Rhodopirellula baltica SH 1: one gene and its partner. The protein of the gene in region 1 interacts with the protein of each later gene in a pairwise test. Links are inferred from orthologs where the notes say so. Each region holds a gene or a part of one and is shown on either strand. Other genes may lie near its edges.

The links.
Region 2: the proteins of RB_RS20085 (region 1) and def interact in binary tests that used the Escherichia coli proteins (3 or more experiments, as listed by UniProt). The link is inferred for Rhodopirellula baltica SH 1 from one-to-one orthologs.

Annotation. Positions count from the first base shown.
Region 1 is NC_005027.1:5,266,627-5,282,868, reverse strand. The notes cover bases 7,263-10,236. They hold RB_RS20085 (aspartate-semialdehyde dehydrogenase), read left to right. Parts: upstream 7,263-8,226; coding sequence 8,227-9,246; downstream 9,247-10,236. Other genes in these bases: RB_RS20080 (P-II family nitrogen regulator), read left to right, coding at 9,278-9,595; RB_RS20090 (helix-turn-helix domain-containing protein), read left to right, coding at 7,263-7,697. Also shown: RB_RS20115 (YifB family Mg chelatase-like AAA ATPase), read right to left, coding at 120-1,661; RB_RS20110 (hypothetical protein), read right to left, coding at 1,782-2,192; RB_RS20105 (circumsporozoite protein- membrane associated protein), read right to left, coding at 2,350-5,904; more of RB_RS20090, read left to right, coding at 6,555-7,262; RadC family protein, read right to left, coding at 10,327-11,271; RB_RS20070 (histidine triad nucleotide-binding protein), read left to right, coding at 11,393-11,731; RB_RS20065 (hypothetical protein), read left to right, coding at 13,311-13,955; RB_RS20060 (hypothetical protein), read right to left, coding at 13,949-15,250; RB_RS20050 (hypothetical protein), read right to left, coding at 15,943-16,242.
Region 2 is NC_005027.1:6,921,175-6,937,275, reverse strand. The notes cover bases 7,654-10,486. They hold def (peptide deformylase), read left to right. Parts: upstream 7,654-8,683; coding sequence 8,684-9,289; downstream 9,290-10,486. Other genes in these bases: RB_RS26735 (hypothetical protein), read left to right, coding at 10,436-10,486; fmt (methionyl-tRNA formyltransferase), read left to right, coding at 9,267-10,274; RB_RS26750 (ABC transporter ATP-binding protein), read left to right, coding at 7,654-8,627. Also shown: RB_RS26780 (zinc-dependent peptidase), read right to left, coding at 1-877; RB_RS26775 (amino acid aminotransferase), read left to right, coding at 1,045-2,238; RB_RS26770 (peptide ABC transporter substrate-binding protein), read left to right, coding at 2,383-4,350; RB_RS26765 (ABC transporter permease), read left to right, coding at 4,347-5,276; RB_RS26760 (ABC transporter permease), read left to right, coding at 5,273-6,508; RB_RS26755 (ABC transporter ATP-binding protein), read left to right, coding at 6,541-7,590; more of RB_RS26750, read left to right, coding at 7,587-7,653; more of RB_RS26735, read left to right, coding at 10,487-10,708; RB_RS26730 (ISAzo13 family transposase), read left to right, coding at 10,723-11,652; RB_RS28725 (DUF1589 domain-containing protein), read left to right, coding at 11,760-12,149; RB_RS26720 (sugar phosphate isomerase/epimerase family protein), read right to left, coding at 12,152-13,096; rplL (50S ribosomal protein L7/L12), read right to left, coding at 13,453-13,869; rplJ (50S ribosomal protein L10), read right to left, coding at 13,967-14,491; rplA (50S ribosomal protein L1), read right to left, coding at 14,665-15,342; RB_RS26700 (glycosyltransferase family 2 protein), read left to right, coding at 15,950-16,101. UniProt on the Escherichia coli protein: Removes the formyl group from the N-terminal Met of newly synthesized proteins. Requires at least a dipeptide for an efficient rate of reaction. N-terminal L-methionine is a prerequisite for activity but the enzyme has broad specificity at other positions.

The DNA of each region.
Region 1 (16,242 bases):
TATCGATCGCCCGGCTGTCGTCGCTCCGCGACTGGTTGGTCTGGATGATGGAAAAGACAATGCAACAGCCGCGGAGTGGCGGCATCTGTCTTCACGCGACCCGCCAAGCCGGTCCGACGCTACACCCAAAGATCAGCGTCGAGGTTTCGGTAGCCGATGGCTTCGGCGAGGTGCTCTTCGCTGATGTCAGGGTCTCCGGCGAGATCAGCGATCGTTCTTGCCACGCGTAAAATTTTGTCGTGGGCACGTGCGGACAGACCCAGCGACTCAACTCCAGCTTTAAGCAACGCTTTGCTGGCAGTGTTCAATTCACAATGCTGCCGCGTTTGGCGACTACTCATCTGAGCGTTGTAACGAATCGGGCTTCCCGCGAAACGTTCGGCTTGCACATCTCGGGCCCGCATGACTGAGTCACGCATCATCTCGCTGGTCTCACTCGATGCATCACGAGCCGACAATTCATCAAACGGTACCGCGGGAACCTCGATGTGAATGTCGACTCGATCTAGCAGCGGACCCGAAATCTTTCCCATGTACCGTTCAATCTGTGGCGGTGTGCAGTTACAGCTTCGTCGAGGATCTGACCTGTACCCACAAGGGCACGGGTTCGCTGCCGCTATGAGCATGAAGTCTGCGGGGAAGGTCGTGCTTCGGAGGGCTCGTGAGATGGTGACGACGCCGTCTTCGAGTGGTTGTCGCATGACTTCGAGTGTCTTGCGGTTGAACTCCGGCAGTTCATCCAAGAACAAGATGCCGTTGTGAGCCTTGCTGATTTCACCCGGTGCGGGCGGACTGCCTCCGCCGACCAAACCCGCGTCACTGATCGTGTGGTGAGGGCTGCGGAACGGCCGACGCGCCAGCAATGGTTGTTTGGCTGGAAGCTGCCCCACGGCGCTGTAGATACGAGTGGTCTCGATCGATTCGGCGGGGACTAGCGGAGGCAAGATCGTCGGCATGCGTTTGGCCAACATGGTTTTCCCGCTCCCCGGTGGGCCAATCATCAGCAGATTGTGGCGACCCGCTGCGGCGATCGTCATGGCTCGCTTGGCGGATTCTTGGCCTCGTACATCGGCGAAGTCGACTTCGTATTCGCTGAAGGCCTCAAAGATCTCTTCCACACCACTGGGTACTGGCGGGACATCGATCTCGCCAGCAAAGAAGGCGACGCACTGAGATAGACTGTCGACTGCGATCACTTCGAGGTCTTCGACCACCGCGGCTTCGGCAGCCGATTCGGATGGCACGACCAAACCTTTCAATGATTTGTCCTTGGCCGCTTCGATCGCGATGGATAGAGCACCTTTAACGGGACGGGTGATGCCCTCCAGTGCCAGTTCTCCGACAACGGCGTAGTCTTCCAAACGGTCGAGTACCAATTGGCCGCTCCCGGCGAGCACTCCCAAGGCAACAGGCAAATCGAATGAGGGTGCTTGCTTCGGCAAATCGCCCGGTGCCAAATTGATAACCACACGATCTTGCGGCCGGATGAAGCCGCTGTTGACGATCGCTCGTTCGACGCGGTGAGTCGATTCTTTGACAGCCGCTTCTGGCAGACCCACCAAGATCGTCTTGGGCATCGCGGCTGGAGAAATATCGACTTCGACGTCAACGGGCATCGCTTCGATACCGAGCAACGTGAATGTTTTGAGCCGTGCCAGCATCGATTTTGTGCCCTAGCGGAGACCATTTTCCAAGTCACCGATGATGACGGTGACGTGTACACAAAGCAACCAGGGACGCGATTCTCGCGGTCTGTTGTCGTTCGCAGGGCTGGCCGTCGACTACCGTTGGTTGGCGGCTTCCGCCGCTTCGCGGGCTGCATTGATCGCTGGCAGAAGCAAGCCGATGAGCACCACGAAGGTCAACAATCCAAACACGATTCCAAGAATGAGTTTTAGCTTGGCCGATTGAAAACGTTTGGGAAGGCTTCCGGTGGGGGCGTTTGGCTCAGTGAGAAATGGGTGCTGTTTTGCAAGCGATCGCCACTGCAACAAACGGATCAGATACCAAGGACAAATGATGATTAGACCGATGCCGCTGCAAAAGAAACACAAGATGATGGCCAGCCAAAACTGACGGGCGTCTTTGATGATCGCTTCCGTCTTTTTGACAACCTCAGGACTGAGACCTCCAGGACCAACGTTGGAAGCGGAGTCAATTACGTTGCCAGCAGCGTACGGGTTATCGGACATGAGGGGCCATCGTTCGGGAGTGAAAACAGGCTGCATCAAACGACGTGATTGCAACTCAGGCCCGAGAGTGTACCCAAGGTTGAGCACGCAGTGCGTCTTAGGCGGTAATAGAATTTTTGCTTCGTTGTCCGTGCGCCCAATCAGTCCGCACGTTTAATCAATTGGAAGATTCGGTTGACTTCCAGCCACGACGAAATGCTTCGAAGGCATCTCGGACTGGAGCCGGAGCTTGGCGTCGATTTCCGCTGTCTTGCAATCCTCTCAAGCCGTCTTTTTCGCTTGGTTTGGACTCAGAACGTATGGCCTTGGGAGCTCGCATACCCAAACTACGCAGTGCTTCTTCAACATCGGAGCGGTCCAAGTTTGGATTCGCACCCGGTTGGTCAATCGGTTTGACGTTTTGCCAACGATCACGGAAACGTTGCAAGTCTTCGGGAGTCCACTTCAATCGATCCAGCAAATTTTGATCGGGATCCTGACGAGTCTCGTCGAGATAGTCGAGCACCATATCTGTGGCTTGCTTGGTGTATTCCAATTCAGCCGGATTGGCCTTTGGCAGTTCGGCTTCGCCGTCGCCTGAACCATTCAAGTTTCCGCTGGCCGTTGATTCACCGGTGAAGTTGGACGATTCGCTCCCGTTGGAATTGGACTGCGATGGGGTTCCATCGTTGTTGTTGCTTGCTTTTTCGGAGCTGCTCAGGTCTGAACCACTTGGAGAAGCATCCGACGATGCATCTTGATTCGATGAGTTTTGATCGCCTGCCTGATCGCGGGGTGTTCCCTGCTCGGATCCTTCGCCGCCTGACGTGTCTTGATCGCCAGAGTTGTCTTGGTTTCCAGAGTTCTGCGTGCCAGCGTCGGATGCGCCCTCCTGCGAACCCTTGCTATCTTCCGATGAGGGCAATCCATCCGGCGTTTGCCCGGGGTCTGCGGATGGTTGTTCTGAGTCTCCCGAAGCTTGGCTGGGCTCTCCCGATTGAGCGTCAGAAGATTCTGAACCGGATTCGCCCGACTCTTTTCCCGATGACTCTTCACCGGCATCACCGGATGATGATGCATCGTCGGAAGGCAAGCCTTCGCCCGCGCCATCGTCGTTGGATGGGTTGCCGCTCGACTGTTCCGAACCATTCTGTTGAGCACCTGGATCGTTTGTGTCGTCGGATTGCGACTCAGATTCAGTTCCGCGCGGGGGACCTTCTTGCGAGTTCCCGTCTTGCGATGTGCCACCTTGAGGTTCGGGGCTGTTCGAGTCATTTCCACCAGGATCGTCACCGGACGGATTCTCTCCGGATGGTTGTTGACCGCCTTCGCGTTCTTGTTGTTCTTTCAAATACTCGTTGATGCGTTCGAACGCTTCCGCGTCATCCTGCGGTGCGGATTGTGGTTGGGGTGAACCGCCGGATTCTTGAGAGCCTTCCGGCTTCCCGGAAGAGCCTCGCGATCCGTCTTGATTGCTTCCCGGCTCAGATGATTCCGAGGAGCCTTGTTCACCGACGTCACCGCTTTGCTGGTTGTTGTTTTCTTGGCCGTTTTGTCCTGAACCATCGGTGGACCGTTGTGAGTTATCAGGCTCGCCCGCTTCGTTCTCACCCGATTCACCACCGGTGGAATTGTTCTGACCTTCCGACATGGCGTCCGGATCGTTCGAACTTTCACCGGGATTTCCTGCAGAGGATTCGCTTGAGTCGGAACCATCATTGTTGTTCGAATTTGAGGCGCTGTTGCCGCCGTTTGATTTTGATGGATCGTTTGGATCAGAGTCGCCTTCCGATGATTCGCCGCCCGATGAACTGCCATTGGAATCGCCACCGCCGTTATCGTTCTCGCCGGTTTGCTCGGAATTGGATTCGCCTGAGCCGCTTTGGCCTTCACCGCCTTGGCCACCTTGTTCGGATTGTCCGCTTTCTCCACTGCCACCGCCTGATTGGCCCTCCTCGCCCGCGCCGGACCCATTGGGCGAACCACCATCGTCGGGTGTTTGCCCGTCGTTGTCGTCTTGCTCGTCGGGGGTTTGTTCTTCTGAATCACGCCCGGCGACGATCTGCAACCGGACGGGTGCTGTCCGCGTAACGCCAGGCTGAATATTTGGATTGCTGGCGTCGCGTCGATTGTCTGTCGCGACTGCTACCACTTCGACTTCGTCACCAACCATCAATCGTGACGCTCGCGAACCACGACGACCGGCATTGGCCAAAATCATGCGGGATGGGCGAAAGCGATACTCCGCGATTTGGTTGCCCTTCTCACCGGATTCGCTCTTCCATAAAGATGCCCGAGCGATCAGATCGATCCCGCGACGAATTTCGATTTCGATTTCGGACAATCCAAAGTCCACATCGGCAGCGTGAATTTCAAACAGTTGTTGAGCGTCCATCGGAACGGGTTTGGGAGACCGTCGAGGGACGACGATTGTGATCTCCGGCGGTAGATCACGAATCACTTGAATCGGATAAACGATCGGGTCGGAATTGGTTTGTTCAGCTTGGTCCCAGACTCGAATGCGATAGCTTTCCAGTTCAACCGCACGCGTCGCGACTTCACCACTGCGCAGATCAAACGGCAACTCCAGCGACCTGCCATCGTCGCTCAGCGTCATCTCTCGGACACCCGCTGTCGCGCGAACTTCTTGGCCCATCGGTTTGGGATTGAATTCGACCACCGCACGAGCCACCGGTCGATTGACTCGTGCTCTCAAAGTTACACGTGTTCCATCGACGCCTCGAATGGAACCGCTGCGTCGAATGCGAGATGATTCTCCGGTGTACGACGGTGGTTGATATTCAACTTCGGTAACACTGACGACAGGCGTGTCACGTATGGTCCATTCAAACGGTCCCGCGACCGCATCGCCGGCAACGATCTCGTAACGTTGGACACCCCTGGCTTGGTGAGAGACATCAATGGATGCGGTGTAAGCGATGGTCGCCGAGGTGCTGGTTGACTCGTCGATCTGCATCTCGGTGGATCGGCCGTCGGCGAAGGCGTTACTCGAAGAACGGGATGATTCTTTCACGTTCGAATTCAGCCAACGGAACTCGACGGATTCTTCTTCTCGCAAGCCCCGGATGTTCGCAGAAACCACCACCGTTCGCCCAGCCAGAATCTCCGCATCACCGGGTTGAACGTCCGTGATCTGGACTCGGTTGGCAGGTCGAATGTTGGCCGTGGGAGCCATCACCCGCGCCGCCGATTGCAATGTGTTCTTGGGGGATGCGATCACGTAGATCATCAGAACGGACATCAAAGCGATCGTTGCGATCCACCATCGCAGCAACCCGGTGGCTTCTTCGGGCAACGCATCAATCGATCGCAGTTTCGCAGCGGTGGTCGCACCGATTGACTGGACGACTCGTTTGGACAGGTGACCTTTGGAAGTCGCATCGCCGGAGTCTTGCGCGGTCAACGTGATGTAGCTGGAAAGAGCATGTCCCAGTTCGGGATGGTCTCGCTCCAGGGCACGCGCGGCGTAGTCCGCACGAACTGATGAACGCATCACTGGCCAAACCGAACGGACGATGTGAACCGTCGCTGCGACGATGGCGATCGAAGCAAAGGCCAACCGACCGGCAATGCCCGGTGACCAAATCCATTGGTCCATCACCACCCAGGCCAGCATCGCGGCCATGGCCACCAGGACCCCACGAAGCATTTGACGTGTCAGTTCGGCTCGCCAAAGCGCGGACCGAGCGGCATCAATCCGGGTTTGGATCAATGTGTCGTAGGCCGGTTTCGCTGTGCCCGAGGGTGACCGAGATTCGGTGCCGGACGGCGATGTTTGCGAAACGGAGCTGCGGGGGGACGAAGCGACGGACAAGCGGTCTATCCAAAAACGAATCAATCAAACGCCGGAACCTGCCGATGGCGACCATAACGTTCCCGGCGAGGACAACGTTACTGTTTCTCAACGTTACTATTCTATTTGATCGGCGATCCGGTCACCTTGGAAGCATCTTCTGGATCAGGCGAAACATTTGTTCTGTCGGGCGCTGTATGTTATTCGCAAGAAGAAAGTTCGGTGCACCGGCCTTGGTTGGGTGACCTGAATCGCTCCAATCGGGGTGGCTTTGTTCGTTTACAACGATTTCGCGGGCATCAGTTTGGGTACAAACGACAGATTCGCTGGAGAGTTGTTTTCGGTGATTGCTCGTTGTGAACATATTGGGGGACCTAACACAGACGTGGATCGACGGGCGGTTTTCTGGCCGAAGATCTTTAGATTTGCTGCCGGCCGCTTTCAGTCGACTTTCCGATCCTGCCGCGTTGGGGCAAGATACAGTCGGCGATTCGTGAGATTGACACCGTTTTCAGTCTGACGCGGCACGGATTTCAACCTCAACCTTTTCCACCTATTCCAAATCGGCCATGAGATACGCTTTTCGGCTCGCAGAACTGCTTGGGCACACCCCTGATCGGCGCAAACGCCCCGGTACGATCAAAGCGATCGTCGAACACACCGGATTGGATCGACACCAGGTTGCTTCGCTACTCAAGAACGAAGCCAAGTACATCCCGTTGGATGCCCTGTCGCGTTTGTGCGATTACCTGATCGATCAAGGTCACGCGACTGCGGATCAACTGCCCGGTGCCTTGTTCGCTGTTAACGCAGAAAACTTTTGGGAGCAGTTGGCTCGCCGCAGTGACATCGAAATCGTCGTCGGTGTACGTCAAGGCGAAGGCAACAACTCACCTGAGAACGCGATGGTCGTGGCCAGCGACTCGGTGTTGGTTGGCGAATTGCTCAATGGCATCTCGACGCTGGGTGGTGTGGCCAAACACATCGGCGAAGGCCCCGAGTCAAACGCAACGACATCGGTGCCGATGCCCGATCGCATTCAACAATCGTTGGTGTGGAGCCCCGGTCAGGTTTCTTTGGAAGACGCTCGCGCTCGTGCGACCGAAGTCTTCGAAGGATTCACCGAAGCACAAGGCGACCGCGGAATGGTTTGCATCGGCAGCGTGAAGAGCAACCCAGCCGTCGAGCTGTTGTTCTCCGATGCCTTTGGTTGCACACCGTTCGTGACCGAAGACGACGTTGATGACGTATCGGCCCGCAGTTGCCCGTTCTTCCTTCGCTATCGTGACAGCGACCCAAAACCGGGTGCCGCTTCGGCTGGGATGCGTTTGAGCAAAAACATGGACGCTCCTGAGCCGGGCTTCTACTACGAAAAAGACGACGGCACGTGGGAGTACGCGGGCGGACAAGGCAAAGACACCGCGTTGGTGTTCTACCTGTTCCATGAAGCCCTCGGTCGCTTGGACATGGTGCTCAGCGGTTTCTCCGGTCGAGCCACTCGCTTGTTGGCCAAAACATTGGCAATTCGCGGCGAAGAGTTTTGGCCACCCGTCTATCACGAAGCAGGCGTCCAAGTCGGTGCGTTCCTGGTTCAGTACGACGATGCGGAATCCAAACCCAGCCGCGACGATTTGCTCTACAACACCGGCGGAGCTGCCAAGATCATGCCTCTGTCACGAGAAGCGATCGCACGCCGAATGGCTCGCCGCTAAACCAAAACCGAGCTCGTACGATGGATTTCCAAGTCCGTCGTCAACACATCTCGGGTGATGGATTTGCGTTTCCAAATGTCGCACCTCTCCCGAAACGAAGTTTGGGGAGAGCGAATGTCATCTCCCTCCCCCCTGGGAGGGTCGAGCGAAGCGAGGGGAGGGCTCAGCATTGGATCCAGCGCGTAACCCTCCCCGGCCCGAAGCGGGCCCACTCTCCAAAAGGAAGGGTGAAGTAAAACTGCACAATCTCTCTCGCGGGCGGGGTTCTCAGGGCATTGCGAGCACGACGCTCAAAAAACTGCACAACCTCCGGTGCTGCCCAGGAAGAAGAGTTTCATCCGCTTTCGGGCCGACAACACTATCATCTAGCAACCCAGGCGGACGCCCTGGGCGATTGGCAACGTCCGGGCTTCTGTTCCGAATTTTTCAAGAGGCGATGCAGTGTTTCCCGTTGCGTTTGCGTCTGGAAAGACCAAACTAAACCCCCCGTTTTCCTTCCCACTTTTGTTTCTCCGTCTCCTGACAACTCATGTTTGATTGCGTTGCACTCGTCGGTGCCACCGGTGCCGTCGGCCGAATCGTTTTGGATCAGCTCCACGCTCGCAAGTTCCCCATGCGGAAACTGCGTTTGCTTGCCTCGGCTCGCAGCGCCGGCACCGAAGTTCGTTATGGCGACGAAATGCTGACCGTCGAACTGCTGGAACCATCCGCTTTCGAAGGTGTCGATCTGGTCATCGCCAGCACTCCCGACGAAGTCTCCGCTGAGTTCACGCCTTGGGCGGTCAAAGCCGGCGCGATCGTGGTCGACGAGAGTGCTTATTGGCGGATGGACCCGACTGTTCCGTTGATCGTTCCCGAAGTGAATCCCGAAGCGGTTGATGGTCACCAAGGCGTCATCGCCAGCCCCAACTGCAGCACGACTCAAATGGTCGTTGCACTGGCCCCGCTGCACAAAGCCGTTGGCATTCGCCGCGTCATCGTCAGCACCTATCAAGCAACCAGCGGTGCTGGGTTGGCTGGCAACGTCGAACTGGAATCCAGCACACGTGCCAGCCTTGACGGGCAGGCTCATTCACCAGAAACATTCCAGCATCCGATCGGGTTCAACCTGATCCCGCAGATCGGTTCGGAAAAGCATCTCGGCTACACCAGCGAAGAGATGAAGATGGTGCACGAGACCCAAAAGATCCTCGGCGACGATTCCATCCAAGTCTGCCCAACTGCCGTTCGTGTGCCTGTTGCAATTGGACACAGCGAATCGATCTTGGTCGAAACCCGCGAACCGATCACTGCCGAAAAAGCTCGTGAGCTTTGGGAAGTAGCCGACGGTGTCACCGTGGTGGATGACTTGAATGCCAAGTCCTATCCCATGCCACGTGATTGCGACGGCAAGGACGATGTCTTCGTCGGCCGAATCCGCCAAGACATCAGTTCCGAAAACGGAATCGCGTTCTGGTGCGTCAGTGACAACCTTCGCAAAGGTGCCGCGACCAACGCGGTTCAAATCGCCGAACTGTTGGCCAAGAAACATCAGCCCGCCGTCGGATGATGAGCTGAGCTATCGTGTCAAACCCTTCTGAATGCCGGATGCGATCATGAAACAAGTCGTCACCGTCGTTTCACCGCATCTGGCCGAGAACGTTCTCGCCGCCTTGCGTCGAGCTCCGCTGGAAGGGTTGAGTGTCATGGAGGTCAAAGGTTATGGCCGCCAAAAAAGCTACCTCGATCAGTACCAAGACACCGAGTACTCAGAAGCCTTTGTGCCGAAGGTCGAGATCACGCTCTGGGTCGATGACCTGCGTCTTGAAGAGGTCCTCGACAAGATCGTCGCGGTCACTCGCACCGGCCGCATCGGCGACGGCAAGATCCTGGTCATGCCGGTCGCGTCGTTCATCTGAACGGAGCAAATTCGCATCACAACCCGCGGCGTTATGTGCTTTTGATTGATTGAGCCGTTTAGGCGTTAGCCTCGGTTCCACCGCCACAGAACCGGGCCTAACGGCCGTCGGCTAACTGGGGTAGCGCCTCGCATCACCGTAGCTGGAATCGCCAGATTTCAGATTTCCACGTTGCCGTCTGGTTCCGACCAAGTTCGATCGTCATCACAACCCGCGGTGTTGTGTGCTTTGATTGATTGAGCCGTTTAGGCGTTCGCCTCGGTTCCGCCGCCATAGAACCGGGCCTAACGGCCATCGGCTAACTGGGGTAGCGACCCGCATCACCGTAGCTGGAATCGCCAGATTTCAGATTTCCACGTTGCCGCCTGGTTCCGACCAAGTTCGATCGTCATCGCAACCCGCGGTGTTGTGTGCTTTTGATTGATTGAGCCGTTTAGGCGTTAGCCTCGGTTTTACCGTCACAGAACCGGGCCTAACGGCCATCGGCTAACTGGGGTAGCGACCCACATCACCGTAGCTGGAATCGCCAGATTTCAGATGTCCACGTTGCCGTCTGGTTCCGACCAAGTTCGATCGTCATCGCAACCCGCGGCGTTATGAGCTTTTGATTGATTGAGCCGTTTAGGCGTTCGCCTCGGTTTTACCGCCACAGAACCGGGCCTAACGGCCATCGGCTAACTGGGGCAGCGACCCGCATCACACCGACCGAATTCTGGCGAATCCGGCTACGATCAGCATTCTCTCAAACTCAAGCACCGTTGTTTTGCCACCACGATGTGATCCAACACGGTGATGCCGATCAGCTTGCCGGCCTCGGTCAGACGCTCCGTCACCGCATGATCTTCGCGGCTTGGTGTGGGATCACCGGACGGATGGTTGTGCACCAACAACACCGCTGCGGCCGCGTCCCGGATCGCCGGCCGAAACACTTCGCGAGGATGCACCAGCGAACTGTCCAGCGTTCCAACCGTGATGCGATGCGTGCGAATCGGTTTGTGCTTGGTGTCGAGCGTCACGATATGGAACTCTTCCTGCACCGCATCACCAGCCAGGTAAGCGAACTTCTGCGCGCAGTACTCGGTCGCTTCCGTGGTGCTTGTGATTTTGACGATCGGCACCGGGCGTTCGCGAGCCGCTTCGGTTGCGCGGCGACCCAGTTCAATGCCCGCCATGATCTGGCAGTAGCTGGCTTTCGTCACCGCTTTGGTGATGTGTCGCAACTCCGAAACGCTCTGTTCGCGAATCGCATCCAGTACCTCGTCAAAATGGTTGGCCAGCTTCGTGCCTCCCGTCGTGGCTGATTCACCGACCACACCGACGCGTATCAGGATCGCCAACAGGTCTGCGTTGGACAGTGACGCCGCACCGTCTCGAAGCAAACGTTCTCGAGGTCGTTCTTCTTCCGGACGCTCTTTGACTTGATCGCCATGAATTTGATCTTGGATCCAGCGGTCGATCAAATCGATCGGATCACGAGATGTCCATGTGTAATGAAGTTCGTCGTCAGAATGAAAGCGTTCCAGCACACCGGCTCGAACCACAGCATTGATGGTTCGCGTGACAAAGGCCGCTTGAGGTTCCTCGACCAAATCCGGCAATTGGCTTTGCAAGAATCGATCGTGATAGGCCAACGGATACAACAACGCTTGCAAACGTCGACGTCGGGCATCGCTCATGGGACAACTCTTCATCCGCGATCATCTAGATATCCAAACACAGCGAAGATACCTTAAATCGATCGATGCCTTTTGTGAGGTATCAAATTGACGCGCCCACGACCTTCGTTTCCATCGCAACATGTCATCCATCTTTTCGAAAATCATCGCCAAAGAGATCCCGGCGGACATCGTCTACGAAGACGACCTGTGCCTGGCATTTCGGGACATCGCCCCAAAAGCCCCCACGCACATCCTGGTCATTCCCAAACGCGAGATCGTGTCGCTGGCGGATTTGACAGACGAGGATCAAGCGGTCATGGGACGCTGCGTTGTCGTGGCATCTAAAGTCGCGGCGGACGAAGGACTGGGCGACGGCTTTCGCTTGGTTGTGAACACCGGATCCGACGGCGGACAAGAAGTCCCACACGTGCACTTTCACTTGCTCGGCGGCCGCAAAATGACCTGGCCACCAGGCTGAGTCCCGCCCCTCCCAACGACCACCAACGTAGCCGGATTCGCCAGAATTCGGACTGCAAGGCGTTTCTGTCGCACGACCAGAGTAGAACATTTGTCTCAAATGTTCCGTCGAGCCACGCCCTCCTCCGTGCCCCCGCAATTCGTCGTCATCACGCGACTCAGAAGACTTACATCCCCTTCATTCGTAGCCGGATTCGCCAAGAATTCGGACTTCACCCGTCGCCGCTCCGCGGCTTGGAGGGCGCGGGTTTGCAACCGAGACCTCGGGTTGAAAACCCGAGGCTGACAACTGTCACCGCTCCGCGGTTGTTGGAACCCGCCGACGCGCACGACCAGTCGCGGAGCGACGGCAGCCGAGAGCCTTGGGTTTTCAACCCAAGGTCATCCGCTACCACACACGCGCCTCAAGTCACGGAGTGACGACAGTTGGTCGCCTTCCGTCGACATCATCATGATTCGCTAAGCGAGAACCGGGCCTAACGGCCGTCGGCTAATGGATGCAGCGATATGTGATCGCCGTTTTCCATTTCGTCTCAACCCGCCGCGTCAGCACGACCAGAGTAGAACATTTGTTTCAAATGTTCCGTCGAGCCCCGTCCTCCTCCGTGCCCCGTTGTTTCCCCTTCACCACGCGACTCAGAAGACGGACCCCTCCCTCATCCGTAGCCGGATTCGCCAAGAATTCGGACCGCACCCGTCGCCGCTCCGCGGCTTGGAGGACGCGGTTTTGCAACCGAGACCTCGGGTTGAAAACCCGAGGCTGACAAATGTCACCGCTCCGCGGTTGTTGGATCCCGCCGACGCGCACAACCAGTCGCGGAGCGACGGCGGCCGAGAGCCTTGGGTTTTCAACCCAAGGTCATCCGCCTACCACACCCGCGCCTCAAGTCGCGGAGCGACGACAGTTGGTCGCCTTCCGTCGACATCATCCTGATTCGCTAAGCAAGAACCGGGCCTAACGGCCGTCGGCTAATGGATGCAGCGATATGTGATCGCCGTTTTCCATTTCGTCTCAACCCGCCGCGTCAGCACGACCAGAGTAGAACATTTGTCTCAAATGTTCCGTCGAGCCCCGTCCTCCTCCGTGCCCCCGCAAATCGTCGTCATCACGCGACTCAGAAGACTGACATCTTCTTCATCCGTAGCCGGATTCGCCAAGAATTCGGACCGCACCTGTCGCCGCTCCGCGGCTTGGAGGACGCGGTTTTGCAACCGAGACCTCGGGTTGAAAACCCGAGGCTGGCAACTGTCACCGCTCCGCGGTTGTTGGATCTCGCCGACGCTAACGACCAGTCGCGGAGCGACGGCAGCCGAGAGCCTTGGGTTTTCAACCCAAGGTCATCCGCCTACCACACACGCGCCTCAAGTCGCGGAGCGACGACAGTTGTTCGCCGCGTCAACAAAGCCACGCCCTACCAACTTGATCTCTTTTTCCCAGCACTTTCGAATTCTTACCCGTCTCAATTTCAATTTGGGTGGAGTTTGCCGGCTGAGGTGCCGATGACGAAACAAGGCGATTCATTCAAGTCGAATGCGTCGTCCATTTGTCCTCCCACCTGTTCGAGACACGGATCGTCCCGATGAAATCCTCCTGTGCTGTCGTGTTGACGCTGGTCTGTTTGCTGATGTCGACCGGATGTGTCGGTCCTATGTGGAACGCTTGCGGCCCGTGTGGTCCTGGCGTCGGTTGCGACAGCGGCGCCTGTGGTGATTCGTGCGGCGGTTGCGATTCCTGCGACGGGTGCGGCGAACTGTACATCGACCCATGGATCAACGAACCCGCCGATTGCTACGACCCATGTGACTCGTGCGGCAACTACAACGGCCAATCTTGCGGCAAGTGTCGAGCCGTCTTCACCGGCATCAAGAGCATTTGGGGCTACAAACGCGACGGTTGCGGCACCGGCTGTGACACCTGTGCAGGCGGCCGGCCACTGTTCCCAGTCGCCGATCTCGGTGGCTGCGATGGTTGTGGTGGCTGCGACTCCTGCTCGACCGGTTGCGATTCCTGCTCCGGCGGCTGTGACTCTTGCTCCGGAGGATCGTATGGTCATTCCTCCGATGGCGTGATCCTTCACGAAGGCGAAACGATCATCAGCGACAGCGGTCATGGGCACACCTCAACCGTGGCAGCTCGCACCGCTCAGAACCGTCGCAACTCACCGGCACGCCAGATCTACCGCACGCGATCGGTCAACGGCCAACAACCCACGTTGGCTTACTGAGCGGAAGGTGCAAGCCACCGCTCGGCATGGCAAATCGGCCAGCCGCGATGGTTCACTTCAGCGATGACTTGCCCGTCAGTCTCGCTGGGCACAAACACGCAGACGTCGTCGACGTCCAGCGAATCCAGGTCCACGTCGCCGAGTGACCGCCATTCCTTTTCGGCGGTCCAGTCCTGGTCGCGACCTTCGGCCTGATAGAGATAACGTTCGTCGGCGGGCAAACCATCACGCACGGACGCCGGACCATAGATGACCGGCCGCAACCCAACCTTGGACGCGGCCGATCGTCGAATCGCGATCCCAAACGGTTCGTAGTCCCATCGCGAGACGTGTGACCGAAACGTTCGGCGCCGCAACAGATCCGGCAACGGCACGGCGGAGAGACAAACCACGCGGTGATCTTTTTTGGATGTGGTCGCCCCGGCTATCAAACGCCGCATCCGCACGATGCGACGCAGCGAATGCAGCGATTCTCGCGCGGCAGCTTCGTCGGACCCCAGCAACATCTCGTCTCGGTACTGAGTCCATGACTGGCCCGGCCAAGGACCGTCGCAACGACGAGTGCAATGAACCAGCCATTCGTCTTGTTCCAATACGTTTGAATCCGTTGATTTCTTTGCGGTACCGGGTTGGCTTCGTTCCGCATGAATGTCCGAGATCACATCACACGAGCGTGACAGGAACCTTCCCAACGCTCCGGCTTTCAACAAACGTTCGGCCGCCTTGGGATCATCCATGCCAACCCGCACTCCAAACGGATCGACTTCCAATCGTCGCAGCACGGCTTGTTCGATCTTCCCGCCGCGGCGAGATTGCAACACATCAATGCGGTCGGCCACCGCGATAATCCACTCATCCCGGTTGATGGCGAACCGCGGTTTTTCGGAACGCAAGGCGTCTGGGGATGGCAACTGGCTGCAAGTCCAGCGAACCAGTGGAACGTCGAACGTTTTGGCTGCCTGAGTGACCCAAGGCTCCGCGGCCGACTTCTCAACGGTGACCACGTGTATGCGTCGCTCGCGAGCGTCCAGCATCGAAGCGGCCAGTTGCCGAGCCATTTCGCGGTGCCGGGTCGGACTGTGTCCCAACCGACTGCAGACCGGGGCCAGCACAGGCTGGGCGGGCAAACCGAGATCGCGGCAGAGCGAGTGGAATGACTCTGGCGTGAATTGCCGAGCCAGGTCCGGGATCAGGTGCTCAAGTCGCCGCCACCGCCGGTCAGGCCGTTTGTCCGCGTCCGGAGAGGTGCTGGAGCCACGCGAGTGGTCGGGGTTGGGTGGCGCGTCAGAACGCATGGCCGAGCCGTGGGAAGCGGGAGCGAACCGTTGGGAGGGCAAGTTCAGGAGCGAACGTTTGTCCACGTTAGCAGTTTTGCGGGTCCGGATAGGCGGGCGGCGTCAAAACGAATCCCTCCGGAATGAAAATCCAGAGAAAACCCGCCTTGAATCGCCGCCGAGCACCAGCTAACATTCGCCCCACACGAGTCGGAAACGGCTCGCAATCCCCTGTAGCTCAGTTGGTAGAGCAGGCGGCTGTTAACCGCCTTGTCACAGGTTCGAGTCCTGTCGGGGGAGCTGAAGCAACATTGCCTGGGCATTTTGAGTCGTACTGACCAAAATCTCCCAGGTTTTTTTGTGCGCCGTCGGCTGCAGATGCCCGAGTACGAGCAGGAATGGGACCGCCAATGGGACCGCGGTCCCGTTCGCAGTTGAGTCCGGTCTCGGTTGGTGACTCGAGAAAGCCCGATGATGCCATTACGCTTGCAAGCGATGGTGCTGCCTAGAGTAGGCCGGACCAAGCGAAGCGATGTTCCGGCAATCCAGAGCGGTTCGTCGCGGCAACATCTGTGCAATTGCTGGAACGGCGTCGCGTGGCTCCTTGGTCCGGCCTACTTCAATCGCTGAATCTGCCATCGGCTGTTCGCAAAGCCGGTTGACGTGAAAGCTTGGTTGGCGTCACGGTACGAAGCGCAAATGAACTGAGGTTGTCATTCGATGCGACTGCAGAACTGCGAGACCGCAGGTTTGGATTGCCGATACGAGACGATTCTTACATCGAGACCGTGCGACTTTGTTTTCAAGAACGCTCTCTCGATCGCGCTGGTGATCCAGACGTCGTCATTGCCAAACACGCCTCCGCCGAGCAGCGTGAGGTAGACGACGTTGATGCCGGTGTGTGACGCGTTGATAGCGGCGGCAAGGAAGGTGGCTTCATAGGCGGCGTCGAGAATCAGCTTGGCGAAGTCTGTCCACAATTCGGCGGGCTGGCGACCGTAGGCAACCGGCAG
Region 2 (16,101 bases), 1.7 Mb from region 1 along the record:
GAAACAAACGCTTTGGGTCTTGGTGATACATCTTTCGAAGCATCGCGTAGAGCTTTGGATTCTTCGCTTGCAACTGGGCCGGCTTCTCAAAGAAGTATTCCGACAGCACGGCGAAGTACTCCGCCTCATTCGTGTACGCGTAATCGTCGATTCCCGACTGCGTTCCTTCCGATTGCAATTCTTGCCCCACCCACTTCACCCAAGGCTCGGTCACATCCGCGGACGCTGACACGGGGATCCCATCCACCTCACCGTCCGCTTTATCGACCAAGTGAGCGAACTCATGAATACCAACATTGCGTTTGTCACCGGCGTTGGAAAACCCAGCTAGCAACGATGGCTTGGACAAAATCATCACGCCGCTCAGATGATTCACGCCGATCATCCCCAACGTGTTCTTGTCGCCTTCACCTTCGGTTTGATAATCCGCACCAAACGACCCCGGGTAGATCAGCACTTCGCCCAACCCGGAATACTCAAAGTCTTCCAGCCCCATGATTGGGATGACAGCGCTCGCACCGACCAGAGCTCGCGTCGTTTCGTCGACCTCGGTTCGAATCCCGGTCACGGCCACCTCGTCCAAGAAGATCTTCATGCGGTTGCGGAATCCCTCGCGTTGCTCCTCGTCGAGCATGCGGTAGTACACCACGTGCGTTTGCAAAGCGGCATCCCAAACAGCCGGAAAGGGCGACGCCATGACTTTCAATCGACGAACCGTTCGCCGCCGCATCCACCAATGAACGGCCCAGACCAGCGGCAACGCCAGAAGAGCCCAAGGTCGAATCGTCGCCACACCAGCGACCAGCAGGGCCAATGCAACGGAAATGCCAATGGCCCAGTGGCGGTTGGCTTGATCAGATTCAGGTGTGACGAGCATGGGCGTAGCATAGAGCGCAGAGAGCCCACTGGGGACGGATGCCCCGGGTACAAAGCTCGAGCGGTTTCCTGCGTGTAGGCGAAATCCGGCTTGGTAGTTATTCTCGTGGCTCCGTCGGCCCAATGTGACGCCGACACCCCCACCTCCCCGCAGATTTCGGTTTCCCAGTGCACCGATTCGACTCCATCTCCGTTGCCCCGCCCGACGCCATTTTGGGACTGACCGAAGCGTTCAAAGCCGATGAACGCGAAACCAAAATGAATTTGTCCGTGGGCGTGTACCAAGACGCTTCCGGCACCACCCCCGTGCTTCGCTGCGTCAAAGAAGCCGAAAAACGGCTGTTGGATACAGAATCGACCAAGGGATACCTCTCGATCGACGGCCTGCCGGACTACCGCGAAGCCGCCCGCCGATTGATCTTCTCCGACCAAATCGCTGCCGAGCGAGTGGCAGCGGTTCAGACGCCGGGCGGAACCGGAGCCCTCCGTGTGGCGGCAGAATTCCTGGCCACTCAGTGCGGACCGCTACGAATTTTCTTGCCCACGCCAACCTGGGCCAACCACAACGCGATCATGGCCGCGGCCGGACTGCCGGTGGAAACGTATTCCTACCTGGCGTCTGACAAAAAGACGCTGGACTTCGACGCACTCATCGAAGACCTGAAGACCAAACCCAAGGCCGGCGATGCGGTTCTGCTGCATGCGTGCTGCCACAACCCAACCGGAGTCGACCCGACACCGGAACAGTGGGAACAAATCGCGAGCGTGGTCTCCGAAAAGAAACTGATCCCATTGCTGGACTTTGCCTACCAAGGGTTCGGCGAAGGCCTGGACGAAGACGCCATCGGTGTGCGCACGATTCTGCGACAGATGGATGAAGCCATCGTCTGCTCGTCATTCAGCAAAAACTTTGGCCTGTACAGCGAACGAGTTGGAACAGCGTGCTTGGTATCCGGGTCAGCCGAAACGACCAAAGCCGCTCTCAGCCAACTCAAACGAGTCGTCCGAGCCAACTACAGCAACCCACCTCGGCACGGCGGCGCGATCGTGGCCACTGTGTTGGCCGATGAGGGACTGACCCAAATGTGGCACGAAGAGCTCGCCGAAATGCGAACTCGGATCGCCTCCCTACGAAAACAATTCGTTGATGGAATGGCCGCGACGGGAGTCGACCAAGACTTCTCGTTCTTGCTGGACCAAAAAGGCATGTTCTCTTTCAGTGGTTTGTCACCGATGCAGGTCGACCAACTGCGAAGCGAACATGGCGTGTATCTGGTCGGTAGCGGTCGAATCAACGTCGCCGGAATGAACGAATCGAAGATGGAATGGTTGTGCAATGCCGTGGCGGCGGTATTGCGATAGAACAGCAGATGCTTGTTCAATAGGTCATCCTTCAGTCAGCCCGGCGCGCGCCGGATGCTCTGTTGATGGATGACCACCACCGGAATTGATTGCAGACGGAACATGATGCGGACGCCCTGTTTCCCTCCTTCCTGATATGCCGCCATGCCTTTGGAACTTCGTCGAGCGTTTTTGATCCTGGCCGCCATCGTGGTGATGGTGTCCCTGATCTGGGCGTCTCGATTTGATGAGATGCCGCTTGCTGAATTCAGCTTTCAGAATGGCACCGACCCCAAAACGCTCGATCCACACCGAGCGACCGGCCAACCCGAGAGCCGGATTCTGTTCAACATCTTCACCGGGTTGCTGGAAGAGTTGCCCGAAGGCGATCCCGATCCGGAAACCGGCGTCCAACCGATGACACCTCAACCGGGCATCGCGAAGTCTTACGAAGTCTCGCCCGACAACATGACCTACACGTTCCATCTGCGGGACGATGTCACCTGGAGCGACGGGGTGCCAATCACCTCCGCCGATTTTGTCTGGTCATGGACGCGAATGCTGCATCCAGAAACCGCCTGCGAATACAACTTTCAGCTCTTTGGCGTTCAAAACGCCGAGGCCTACGCAACGGGCGAAGTCAAACCGGGCGACAAAGTCGAAGTTGAACTGTGGGACCGTCCAGGTGAGACAATCGACAGCGAACCGGCACCTCAGACTTTCCCGCGTGGCACGATCGTTCACGGAACGCTGAAGGCGCTGGACAAACCGCCCAAGCCCAATGTCCCCGAAGACGCCACGAAGGAAGAGAAGTCCAAAATCACCGCGGACTGGGAAGCCGAATGGCTTTATACAGTCGATCTGGCTCGCAAGGACGGAGACAAAATTCTTTGGGACGACGTCACCGAAACAGTCACCTACACAAAGAACCTGCAAACGCCTCTGGCCAAAGAAGACACGCAGCGGACTCATTACGTTTTAGTCGCCTTCGATCAACTCGGTGGTGTCGAGGCTCCTGACAATTACACGTTGATTGTCCACCTTCGCGACCCGCTTCCGTACTTTCCTTACCTAGCATCCTACTACCCATTGTTCCCGGTGCCGCGCCACTGCATCGAAGAGCATGGCAAACCGATGTGGACGCGGCCCGAGAATATCGTCACGTGCGGCCCCTACAAGATTGGCTTGCGAAAACTGCGCGATCGAGTCCGCTTGGTCAAAGATGAGAAATGGTACGACGCTGACTCCGTGCAAGTCGAAACGATCGACGCTCTTTCGGTTGAAAGCCACAACACGGCGCTGAACATGTACGAAACCGGCGAACTGGATTGGGTCACCGATCCGCCGGTTACCTTGATGGAAGAACTCGTCAAACGAGACGATTATCACGGCGCACCTTATTTGTCGGTGTACTACTACGAACTGAACACCAAACGCCCGCCGCTGGACGACGTGCGAGTTCGCAAAGCACTCTCGATGGCGATCAACCGCGAGCAGATCGTTCGTGAAGTCACCAAAGCTGGACAACAGCCCGCATTCGCGTTGGTACCACCCGGGATCGCTGGCTACACCCAAGTCAAAGGTGATCCAGGATCACTGGAAAAGGCTAAGGAACTGCTCACCGAAGCGGGCTACCCCGGTGGTCGTGGGTTTCCCAAGTTCACGATTCTTTACAACACCAGCGAAAGTCATCGAGCGGTCGCCGAAGTCATCCAGCAACAGTGGCAGAACAACCTGAACGTCAAAGCGGATCTGCAAAACATGGAATGGGGCAGTTTCCTCGACAAACGTCAGCAACAGAAGTACGACATTTCGCGAGCCGCTTGGAACGCTGACTACCCCGACCCGAATACGTTCCTGGATCTCTTTCTCAGCGAAAGCCCTCAGAACAACACGGCTTGGGACAACCCTCGCTACGACGAGTTGCTCTCCGAAGCGGCGTCCGAATCGGACAAAGTCAAACGCATGGAATTGCTGGCCGAAGCTGAAGCAATCTGGGCCGATGAGTTGCCCGCGATCCCAATCTACTACTACGTCGGACGCAATATTTACAAACCCTACGTCAAGGGTTTGTTTCCGACACCGCAAGACACGCACCCGTTTCAAACGATTCGATTGGAACCCACGCCATGAAAGACTTGCTCGGATTCCTCATCCGACGCCTCGGCTGGATGGCCATCACGCTGTGGGCGGTCTACACCGTTTCGTTTGTGCTGATGCGCGCCGCGCCGGGCAGCCCCTTCAGCGCCGAGCGCGCGATGCCTCCCGCGATCGAGCAACAGATGCGAGCTCGGTACAACCTCGATGCACCACCACTGCAGCAATACTGGGATTACATGTGGGGCATCCTCAGCCGAGGTGACCTCAGCTGGTCAATCAAGCTGGAAGACTACAGCGTCAATCAAGTCATCGCGGAAGGCTTCCCGGTCTCCGCATCGCTGGCCATCTTTGCCTTGGTCTTCGCAATCATTCTGGGTGTCTCGGCGGGAGTCATCTCGGCCGTTTATCGAGGCACCGTGGCCGATGTTGCGATGATGGCAACGGCGGTTCTTGGCATCGCGATTCCTAACTTTGTCTTGGCGTCGATCGCGATTCTTTTGTTTGTGTTCTTGATCCCACTGTTCCCTGCGGCGGGTTGGGGAACGCTGCGACAAGTCGCTTTGCCGGCGTTGTGTTTGGGGCTTCCCGTTGCGGCTTACATCGCTCGACTGACCCGAGCTGGGATGCTGGAATCGCTCAGCCGCGAACATGTTCGAACCGCGTTTGCCAAGGGACTGCCCAAACGCACCGTGATCATCAAACACGTACTGCCCGGTGCGTTGCTTCCCGTTGTCAGTTACCTCGGTCCGGCCACGGCGGGTGTCCTGACCGGGTCATTGGTCCTCGAGAAAATCTTTGCGTTACCCGGCATGGGCAGCCACTTCATCTATGCCGCGACCCAGCGTGACACCACGCTGGCAACGGGCATGGTCCTGACCTACACCGTGCTGCTGTTTGTGATGAACACCATCGTTGACTTGGCCTACGCTGTCATTGACCCGCGAGTCGAACTGGAATGAACCTTCCCGATTCACGCAAAAACGAAGAAGCGCTCACGAAGTTGCTGGAGGAATCCCGCAAAATTCGTGGCGTCTCGCTTTGGAAAGATGCATGGCGTCGATTGAGTCGCAATCGTCCCGCCATGGCTTCGCTGGTTTTCTTGATCAGCCTTGGCTTGATTGCCTTTCTCACGCCGATGCTGCCGCTGCAAAGCCCGCTCGACAAAGACCTCAACAACCGACGTTTTCTATCGCCATCGTTTGAACCGATCACGATGGGTTCCCGCGACGGATTGAAATTCGCGGACGGGAAATTGACCAGCCAACTGGCTCTCTTTGAAGCCGAGATCGCGGCGGAGACCGCGGAGGCCTTGGCGACCCAAGATCCGCTCAAACAGGCCGAGCAATTCAAGTCAATCCAAGACCGAATCCGAGTCGAGCATCCGTTCAATCAACTTTGGAACCAACTCGGCAGCGTCTCGTTCAAGATGGTTCAAATTCGCGTCGCGATCTTTGGCGACTACGCGATCCCTTCGATCTTCGGAACGGACAAACTCGGTCGCGACTTGCTCGCACGAGTCTTCTGGGGCGCGCGTGTTTCTTTGGTCGTCGGCTTGGTGGCGACGTTGGTGAGCTTGATGATCGGGGTCAGCTATGGCGCAATCGCCGGCTACTTTGGTGGCTGGATCGACGCGGCCATGATGCGGATCGTCGACATGCTTTACTCGATTCCATTCATCTTCGTCGTCATCTACTTGGTCACGTTCCTGGGCGAAGAGAGCGTGAAGGCTTGGCTGGAAAGCTATGGCATCGACCAAATCATGATCTTTTACATCATCATCGGTGCGATCTATTGGCTGACCATGTCACGCGTCGTTCGTGGACAAGTTCTCTCGCTTCGACAAGAACAATTTGTCGAGTCAGCTCGCACGATTGGTGCATCGCCAATGCGAATCGTGTTTCGACACTTGGTGCCCAACGTGCTCGGTATTGTCATCGTCTATCTGACCTTGACCATCCCCGCGGTGATGCTGTTCGAAGCCTTCCTCTCGTTCCTGGGTTTGGGAGTCGCTCCACCAGATGTGTCGTGGGGTCTGCTGCTCAACGACGGCGTGGAAGCACTCTCCAGCGTCAAACTTTTCTGGTGGGTGGTGATTTTCCCTGGTGCCGCATTGGCCACGACGTTGTTTGCTTTGAACTTCCTCGGCGACGGTTTGCGTGACGCATTGGATCCAAAGATGAAAAACCGATGAACCCAGCCCCCGGATCACAAGCTCACCCCTCAATGACCGCATCGAAAGACGCAGGCGACGCCCCTCGCCAGAGCAGCGAACCGCTCCTCCAAGTTTCAAATCTCAAGGTCAGCTTCAAAACCGATGAGGGGCAGGTCCAAGCCGTCCGCGGTATATCTTTTGATGTCCGGGAAGGAGAAACTGTTGCCATCGTTGGAGAATCTGGCAGTGGAAAGAGCGTCACCAACTTGGCGATGATGGGACTGATCCCACAACCGCCGGGCCAAGTCGATTCCGGAACGGCGCTGTTCCAAGGTCGCGATCTTCTGAAGATGAGTGACCGTGAACTACAAAGCATTCGCGGTCGACACGTCTCGATGATTTTTCAAGATCCGATGACAGCGTTGAATCCTTTGATGACCATCGAGCAGCAAATGACCGAAATGACTCGGTTGCACTTGAGCCTCACGAAGAAAGAAGCGGCCGCTCGCGCGGTGGACATGTTGGGTTTGGTTGGCATCACATCTCCCGAAAAACGTCTTCGCGATTACCCACACCAATTCAGTGGCGGGATGCGTCAACGCGTGATGATCGCGATGGCGCTGTCCTGCGAACCGGAACTTCTCATCGCTGATGAACCGACGACCGCACTCGATGTGACCATCCAAGCCCAGATCATGGACTTGCTCGCCGATCTACAAGAACGCAAGGGCACCGCAATTGTCCTGATCACACACGACTTGGGTGTCGTCGCTGGCGTCGCGGATCGCGTGATGGTGATGTACGCCGGACGCATCGTCGAAAAGGCAAACGTCAACGACTTGTTTGCCTCGCCCAAACACCCTTACACGCTTGGCTTGCTCGGTTCGCTGCCACGGTTCGACACCGATCGCCATGAAAAGTTGCTTGCGATCCCCGGCGGTCCGCCCGACATGTCCGAACCGATTCTTGGTTGTTCGTTTTCTCCCCGATGCAACTTTGTGCAACCAGTCTGCCAGCGTGACGATCCATCGCTTCAGTTGAAAGCAGAACCAACCGGTGCCGCGAACTTGCCCGTTGTGCAACCTCACCTCGCGGCGTGCCACGTGGAGGTCCCTTCATGAATGCGGCCAAAACCACTCACACTGAGATCGAAGGATCCGGCAGCACGACCGCGGAACCACCGTTGTTGCAGGTCAAAGATCTGAAGGTTCATTTTCCCTTTCGACGCGGATCGTTGTTCAATCCTGAACAAGGTTTGATCCGAGCGGTCGATGGCGTGTCGTTTGACATCGCAAAAGGCGAAACACTTGGCTTGGTCGGCGAATCCGGTTGCGGTAAATCGACCACGGCCCGGGCGATCATCAATCTGGTTCATCCAACGTCGGGTGACGTTCTGGTCGATGGCAAATCGATCGCCGGACTGTCCGATAAAGAGATGCTGCCATACCGACGTCGCGTGCAGATGGTTTTCCAAGACCCCTTCGCAAGCCTGAATCCACGGATGACTGTCGGCGGCATCATCGGCGAACCATTGACCGTTCACAAACTCGCCTCCGGCAAAGATCGCCAACTCGAAGTCCTTCGGCTGATGGAATTGGTGGGACTGAACCCTCGGTTCCTGAATCGCTACCCACACGAATTCAGCGGCGGCCAACGCCAACGCATCGGTATCGCTCGCGCCCTCGCGGTGCAACCGGACCTGATCCTTTGCGACGAACCCGTGTCCGCCCTCGACGTCTCGATCCAAGCTCAGATCATCAACCTGATGATGGATCTGCAGCAAAGACTCGGCGTGGCGTACTTGTTCATCGCCCACGACTTGGCCGTCGTTCGCCATATTGCAACGCGAGTCGGGGTGATGTACCTCGGCCGAATCGCCGAACTGGGCACGGCAGAGGAACTTTACGCGGACCCCAAACACCCCTACACCGAGGCTCTGCTGTCCGCCGTTCCGGTGCCCGATCCGTCCATCGCCGCGAATCGCCGACGAATCGTGCTGCAAGGCGAAGTACCGTCGCCGGACAAGCACTACCCCGGTTGCTCGTTCGCCGACCGTTGCCCAATCGTGGTGGACCGATGCCGGACCGATCGCCCTGGATTGCCGGACCGATCGCACGCTGCGGCATGTTGGGAGCGTGATGATCCGCCGGAAGTTTGATAAGCTGCGGGATTGATTGAACTCGTCCGCCGTTTCGTCTTTTTGCCACCTTCATCATGCCGTTGTCGATCATTCATTTCCCGCATCCGACACTCCGACACGTCAGTCGCCCCATCGTGCGTGTGGATGCCAAGCTGAAATCGATGGCCGACGAAATGCTCGACCTCATGTACGAGTTCGACGGCGTGGGATTGGCCGCCAACCAAGTCGACCTGCCGATTCGCATGTTCGTGGCTAACCCGACCGGGAAACGCGACGAGGGCGAATCTTGGGTCATCCTAAATCCTGAAATCGATCGCCCGAAAGGCAATGACACCGCTCAAGAAGGCTGCCTGAGCGTGCCCGGTTTGTACGGTCAAGTCAAACGCCCAAAGACCGTTCGATTGCGTGGGTTCGATTTGCAAGGCAACGAGATCAACCAAGTCCTCGATGGATTCATGGCACGTGTTGTCCAGCACGAAGTCGATCACCTCGACGGCATCATGTTCTTTGATCGCATCGGCGAAGAAGGCCTTCGCGACTTGGAAGGGCACCTGGAAGAATTCAAAACCGATTACGAATCCAAACAAGGCACCGGCTCGATCGCCGACGAAGCCACCCTGGCGCAGCAACGAGCCGAATGGGAAGCCATGTACACCGGTGGAACCACGTCGAATGGCTGATTCCCTGCGATACGTCTTGATGGGCACCGGTCCATTTGCCGTGCCATCGTTCGAAGCGATCCGGCAACAAATGGATTCGACCGGCGATCAAATCGCTCGCGTGTTCGTGCGCCCTTTGCCGCCCGTCAAAAGCCGCGGCGGGCCGCCACCTCAACCCGTTCGGGAGTGGGCCGAATCACACGGCCTTCCGGTGGATGCTCCCGCCAGCATCAATGATCCCGAGACCATCGCGAGCCTTACCGAACTGAATGCGGACCTGTTGGTCGTTTGCGACTACGGTCAAATCCTCAAACCCGATGCCCTTCAATCAGCACGCTTGGGCGGGATCAACTTGCATGGCTCTCTGCTTCCCGCCTACCGCGGTGCCGCACCTGTCCAACGCGCGCTCCTGTCTGGTGATCGCGAGACGGGTGTGTCCGTCATCCACATGACCCCGCGGCTCGACGGCGGTCCAATCGTGGCCTCGCGCACCACACCGATTCGCGACGACGAAACCTCCGGAGAATTGGAAGTTCGCTTGTCAGAGATCGGAGTCGATGCCACGCGGGAAGCCATCGGATTGCTGCGAACCATCGAGTCACTCGACTCGCATGGCCCTCTGGGCGAACCGCAAGATCCTGCCAAGGTTTCCAAGGCTCCGCGACTATCAAAAGCTGAGGCTCAGATTGACTGGTCAGCAACGGGCCGCGAAATCGATTGCCTAGTCCGAGGCATGCAGCCATGGCCAGTCGCGTTCACACACACAGTTGTGAACGAAAACAAACCGCCGCTCCGTGTCGCGATACGCGGTGTCCGCACGGAAACCTACGCCGCCGACGCGAGCAACATCGGCCGAGTGATGGAGCACGAGGGGTTGGCCATCGGATGTGGTGACGGACAAGTCGTCATCGAACGACTGCAACCCGCTGGCAAGAAAGAGATGTCCGGGCTCGATTTCAAACGCGGCCACCGACTGACCGCCGGCCAACAACTCATCGCCCCGTAGGCCATGTTGCACATGGCAACCAAGCCGATGCTTTGGAGGGACGTTCGATTTACAACTTGCGGAACCGCTTTGCTAGCATTGCATTCGGCTGAAATCGCCTGCTCGTTACAATGGGGTTATCGAATGGACTGAAAGGATCTTTGACTTTGAAGGAGTGTGTCATGACACTTGCAATGGAACACCACTTCGACCAAACGGTCGAATCCCAGATGCGAAACTTTTTTCGGACTCTCGGCGAGAAGGATCGTCGACGCTACGCAGCGATCGAAGCCAGGAAGCTTCCTTTCGGAGGCATCCGCTACATCGCCAAAGTACTTGGCTGCTGTGAGAACACGATCGCAAGTGGCATCAAAGAGCTGGAGAGCCTTGCTGATGGTGATCCCCTGGAAGGACGCCAGCGAGTCGAAGGAGGTGGCCGCCCAAAAAAGAACTGAGCTGTCCGTCACTCATGAATGAGTTGCGGGCAGTGATCCAAGACAATACTGCCGGTAGTCCCACCGTGCCTGGCTTGAAGTGGACGCATCTGTCGGTCGCTGAGATTGTCAGAGAATTGTTCCAGCGAGGAATCAAGGTTGCAAACGAAGTGGTTTCTCGTTTGCTCGGCGAGATGGGGTTCAAGACTCGCCAGCAGGTGAAATCAAAAACCAAGGCGCCAAGTCGCGACCGTGACGAGCAGTTTGAAAAGATCGAGAAGTCCATCGAGGACTACAAAAACACGGGAGATCCTGTGTTTAGTATTGATAGCAAACGAAAGGAATCGCTGGGTGAAGTCCACCGTAGCGGCGACGTGATTGCCAATCAGGCAGCGGAAGTTCTCGACCATGATCTACCAGCTTACAGTGATGGCGAAGTCACACCGCATGGGATCTACGACGTGCAAGAAAACACGGGGCACGTGACAGTGACCACAGGTAGCGACACCGGTGAATTCGCGGTGGCATCGTTTCAAAGGTACTGGGAAGAAGTTGGTTCGGTCCAGCACGCCTCGGCCAAGCGAATTCTCCTCTTGTGTGATTGTGGTGGCAGCAACAGCTACCGTTCAAACACGCTCAAGCACCATCTTCAGGAACTGTCCAATGAACTCGGGTTGCCGATTCAGGTGGCCCACTATCCGGTTCATTGCTCGAAATACAATCCGATTGAACGGCGAGAGTTTAGCCACGTCGAACGAGCGTTTTCAGGCCGAATTTTTTCAACAGCCTCGGACGTAGCAGAGGCTGCTGAATCAACATCCACCCAGACCGGGTTGAACGTCACCACAGCAGAACTCCCCGAATTCCAGCCTGTTCGCAAGAGCGGGAAAAGAGTGCCGAAACCACCGAACGTGGAATACGACAAAGATCTCCCCGACTACAACTACACGTTCAACCCACAGTAGTTGAATACGCAAGTTGTAAATCGAACGTCCCAACAAAGCGAGGCGTCCAAACGACATGCCGTCGCGAGAACAAATTTGCTCGGCGGAGAACAATCGCCAGGTGGATCATGAAACCTGTAGCTCGATGGCCCCCACCGAGTCACGCGAGTTTTTTGCGAGATCCGAATTGCAAAGTGCAAATTAACAAATGCAAATTGCAAATTGCTTTCGCTTCAGAAACTGTCGCGACCTCACCGACCAGCAATTGCCAGTTTGCAATGCCCAGTTTGCAATTTGCATTTCTCCCTCGTAGGCCATGTTGCACATGGCAACCAAGCCGATGCTTTGGAACAAAGCGAGGCGTGATTCGTATGCCATCGCAAGCACAGCATTCACCGGCACGCAACCATCGCCAGGTGGAACCTGGCCTACGCCTGTGGCCCTTTCCTACTTCCCCCAACCACGAAAAAAACCCGACGCGGTGCGCCGGGTTTTTCCATTCAAATTGTTGGGAATGAAATCAGGCCTTGGCCAATTCTTCGCGAACGCGTTCGAGCAATTTCTTGCTGGCTTTGATGCCTTCGGCTTCGCTGAGACCGCCACCCTCGTATTCGATCCCGACATAGCCGTTGTAACCAAAGTCGGTGACAATCTTCATCATCTTGAAGTAGTCGGTGTTCTTCTCGTTGCCATCCTCGTCAAAGTCATGCGTCTTTGCACTGACGGCTTTCGCATAAGGCATCAACGCTTGCACGCCGTGGTAACGATCAAACTCGTCCGCATTCTTCCCACGTGAGATGAAGAAGTTGCCAAAGTCAGGCAACGTGCCACAGTTATCCATCCCAACACGCTCCATCACAACAGCCAACCAAGCACCGTTGCTGCTCAGTCCACCGTGGTTTTCGACGATGACATTGATGTCTTGCTTGGCGGCATACTCGCTGAGTTGGCTGAGCCCGTCCGCGGCGTACTCGATTTGCTCGAGATACGATCCACCACTGGCCGCGTTGACACGGATCGAGTGACAACCAAGGAACTTTGCGGCGTCGACCCACTGGTGATGGTTTTCGACCGCCTTCGCGCGAGCCTCTTTGTTTGGATCACCCAAACGGCCTTCGCCGTCAACCATGATGAGCAAGCTCTTCACGCCGTTGTCGCTGCAACGCCCCTTCAAATCCGTCAAATACTTCTCGTCGCGAGCTTTGTCCTTGAAGAATTGATTGACGTACTCAATCGCGTCGATCCCAAACTGTTCCTTCGCAACCTTTGGGAAGTCCAAGTTGGTAATGCCAACGGAGTCATCACGCAGGGTTCGGTGCAGCGACCATTCCGCCAACGAGATTTTGAAAGGAGCGTGATCGTGGTCATGCCCTTCGTGGGCATGAGCCAGCATGCGTGAACCAGCGATTCCGGCAACGGCTGTGGTGGCGGCAAGCGACTGCAAAAAATGACGACGTGGCAACATGGTGGGCTGTTCCTGACGGTTCAGAGGTGGGGCGTGAAAATCATGATGGGGTGAATCAATGGCGGTCACGCCGAGCGACGACAACCACCGGAACAGTGGCGCAGCATCGAAAGGCAGACCGGACCTCCAGTCTAGCTGAAGCGAGATGGACCGTGCTGCAAATCAATTGATTTCAATCGCACAATGCGGCCAACGAAGACGGCCGAATGGGCTAACGAAGCACTGACCGATGTGGAATCGAATCAGACGCGGAACAACAGCTGTCCGCGCAGCAAAATGACCGCGAACTCAAAGATTTGAATTCGCGATCATTGACTGATTTGACCGATTTCCGAACGAACCAATCCGGCTTCGAACTACTTGAGTTCGACCGAGCCGCCAGCTTCTTCGATTTCGGCTTTGACCTTTTCTGCGTCTTCTTTCGAGACGGCTTCTTTCAGGGTTGCTGGGCAACCTTCGACCATCTTCTTGGCGTCCATCAACGATGCGCCAGTGATGTTCTTGACGACCTTGACGACGTTCAGCTTCTTTTCGCCGAAACCGGTCAAGACGACGTCGAATTCGGTTTGCTCGACCTCAGCAGCGCCACCACCGTCACCGGCAGGACCAGCCATCATCACAGCACCACCGCCGGCGGCTGGCTCGATGCCATGCTCATCCTTGAGGTAGTCGCTCAATTCTTTGGCTTGCTTCAGGGTCATGTTGGCGATCTTGTCGCCCAGTTCTTTTGCTTCGGCGCTGTATTCTGCGACAGCGGTTGCTTCATCGGACATAGTCAAACTACCTCAAAAACGAAAAAGGTGATTCGGAAATGGTTCAGGGAAAATGCCGGGGCAAGGACAAAGGCTCCGGCAGGTTGAGCGGAGACGATTATTCGTCGCCTTCGCCCTTGGACTTGATCTGACTGTTGAGTGTCTTGCCAGGACCAAGCATTGCAGCACTGAGTGTTGCACCTGGGCCGAGGATTTGACCAACCAACATAGAAATCTGTTCTTCACGACTGGGCCATTTACTGACCGCTTTGACGCCTTCTGGATCGAGCTTTTCACCGTCCAGAACGCCGCCCGTGGTGACAAACTGTTCGAACTTCTCTTTGTCCTTGTCCAGCCGGACGGCTTCCTTTACCAGACTGACGAAGTCGCTTGAGCCCCAGAGCACGGCGACTTGCCCATTCGTTCCTTCGAACGCGGGGAAGAGAGACGTGCCTTCAGTGGCGCGTCGGGCGAGTGAGTTTTTGACAACCATCATCTGGATGTCTTTTTGGCCCAGTTCGCCACGCAGCTCGTTGGTTGTGTTTGCATCCATTCCGGTGCAGTTAACCAACACGGCATCCTCCACGCCTTCAAGCCGACGCTTGAGATCGCGAGTCACCAGTTCTTTGACGTATTTACTCATCGGATTTTTTCACTCGAAAGAGCCAAACCTTGGCCGCAGTTGGATGTGATCGTTTGGGGTTGGACCAAAAAACATTGATCCACCAACATCAATCTGAAAACCAACGCTTTCGGCCATGATGCTGGTTGATCGGGACGGCCTGACGATCGAAATCATCCGGCCAACCCGTGCAGCTAGGTAGCAACGCGAACACTAGGGGTCATCGTTGCACAGATCGCCACGCCTTTGATGTACGTGCCTTTAATGGACTGTGGCTTCATCGCCGAAATGAAATCGACGAACGACGCGATGTTTTCTTCGAGCTTGTTAGCTTCGAAGCTCATCTTGCCGACCATCGCGTGGACGTTGCCACCCTTGTCGTTTCGGAACTCAACCTTACCGGCCTTGTATTCGCTGACGACTTTACCGACGTCAGGTGTCACAGTTCCAGCACGAGGGCTTGGCATCAAACCACGTGGACCGAGAACTCGGCCCAAAGGTCCAACCAATCCCATCATGTCGGGGGCGGCAATACAGACATCGAAGTCTGTCCAGCCATCTTTGATCTTTTTGGCCAAGTCTTCTTGGCCGACTTCATCCGCACCGGCTTCTTCAGCCGCTTTGGCAGCGTCGCCTTTAGCGAACACGATCACACGCTGTGTCTTGCCAATGCCGTGCGGCAGGACGAGCGAGCCACGGATGATTTGATCAGCCTGGTTTGGATCCACGCCCAAACGCATGTGAACTTCGACCGTTTGGTCGAACTTCGTGGCGTCGTATGTTTTCAATACCTCGACGGCCTTGCCCAATGGAAGCATTTCCTTGGGCTGTTTTTCGAGGGCGGCACGATACCGCTTGGATTTCTTTCCCATTTAGTCACGACTCATTTGTGTCGGGTGGTATGGCGATTCCACGCTGGCCCGAACTCTTTGTTACCAGCCAACTGATACAATCGGCTGAAAGAACGCCCGGCGGCAGAATCTCCCACTTGTTAAACGACCGAACCCAGAAAAAGACTGGGACGCAATCGAAGCGGGGGAGTTTGGCGAAGGCCAGCAGCAGCGTCAACCTCAACTAGCCCAAGCGATTCGGATTTTTTTCTTGGTTTTTTGAAGTGAGGCCTTCACCGGGGCACATCGGTTGCAATCGTGGGATTGTGCAGGAAAAACTGTCACAATCGCCGGCAAATCGAAATGAGTCGCAAAGACGGCGGGGCAAAGTCACCTGTCAACCTGCACTCCGAGAGCCGCCGATCGACATGCGGCCGATCATGCATCGGCTTTCCAAGAGAGAATCCTGCCATGGCGGAACACGACAGTCCCGCAACATTTTGAAGTGGAAGGCTTCGGTCGATTGGCCTTGGCGATCTGCCAGCCAGGTGCTTTTCAAACCAACTCCGCAAGCGACCTAAACGCGAACAAAAATACGCCGTGCCAGCAACTCGCTGGGCACGTGTGAGAATCGAAAGAGAAACGAACCATGAAACCTTGGCTGACCGCACTCCCTGTCTACAACGAAGCTCAATACGTCGACGAAGTCCTTGAGAACGTGCTGAAGTTCACCGATCAAGTGTTGGTCGTTGATGACGGCAGCACAGACGGAACCCAAGAACGCTTGGACGCTTGGGCCAG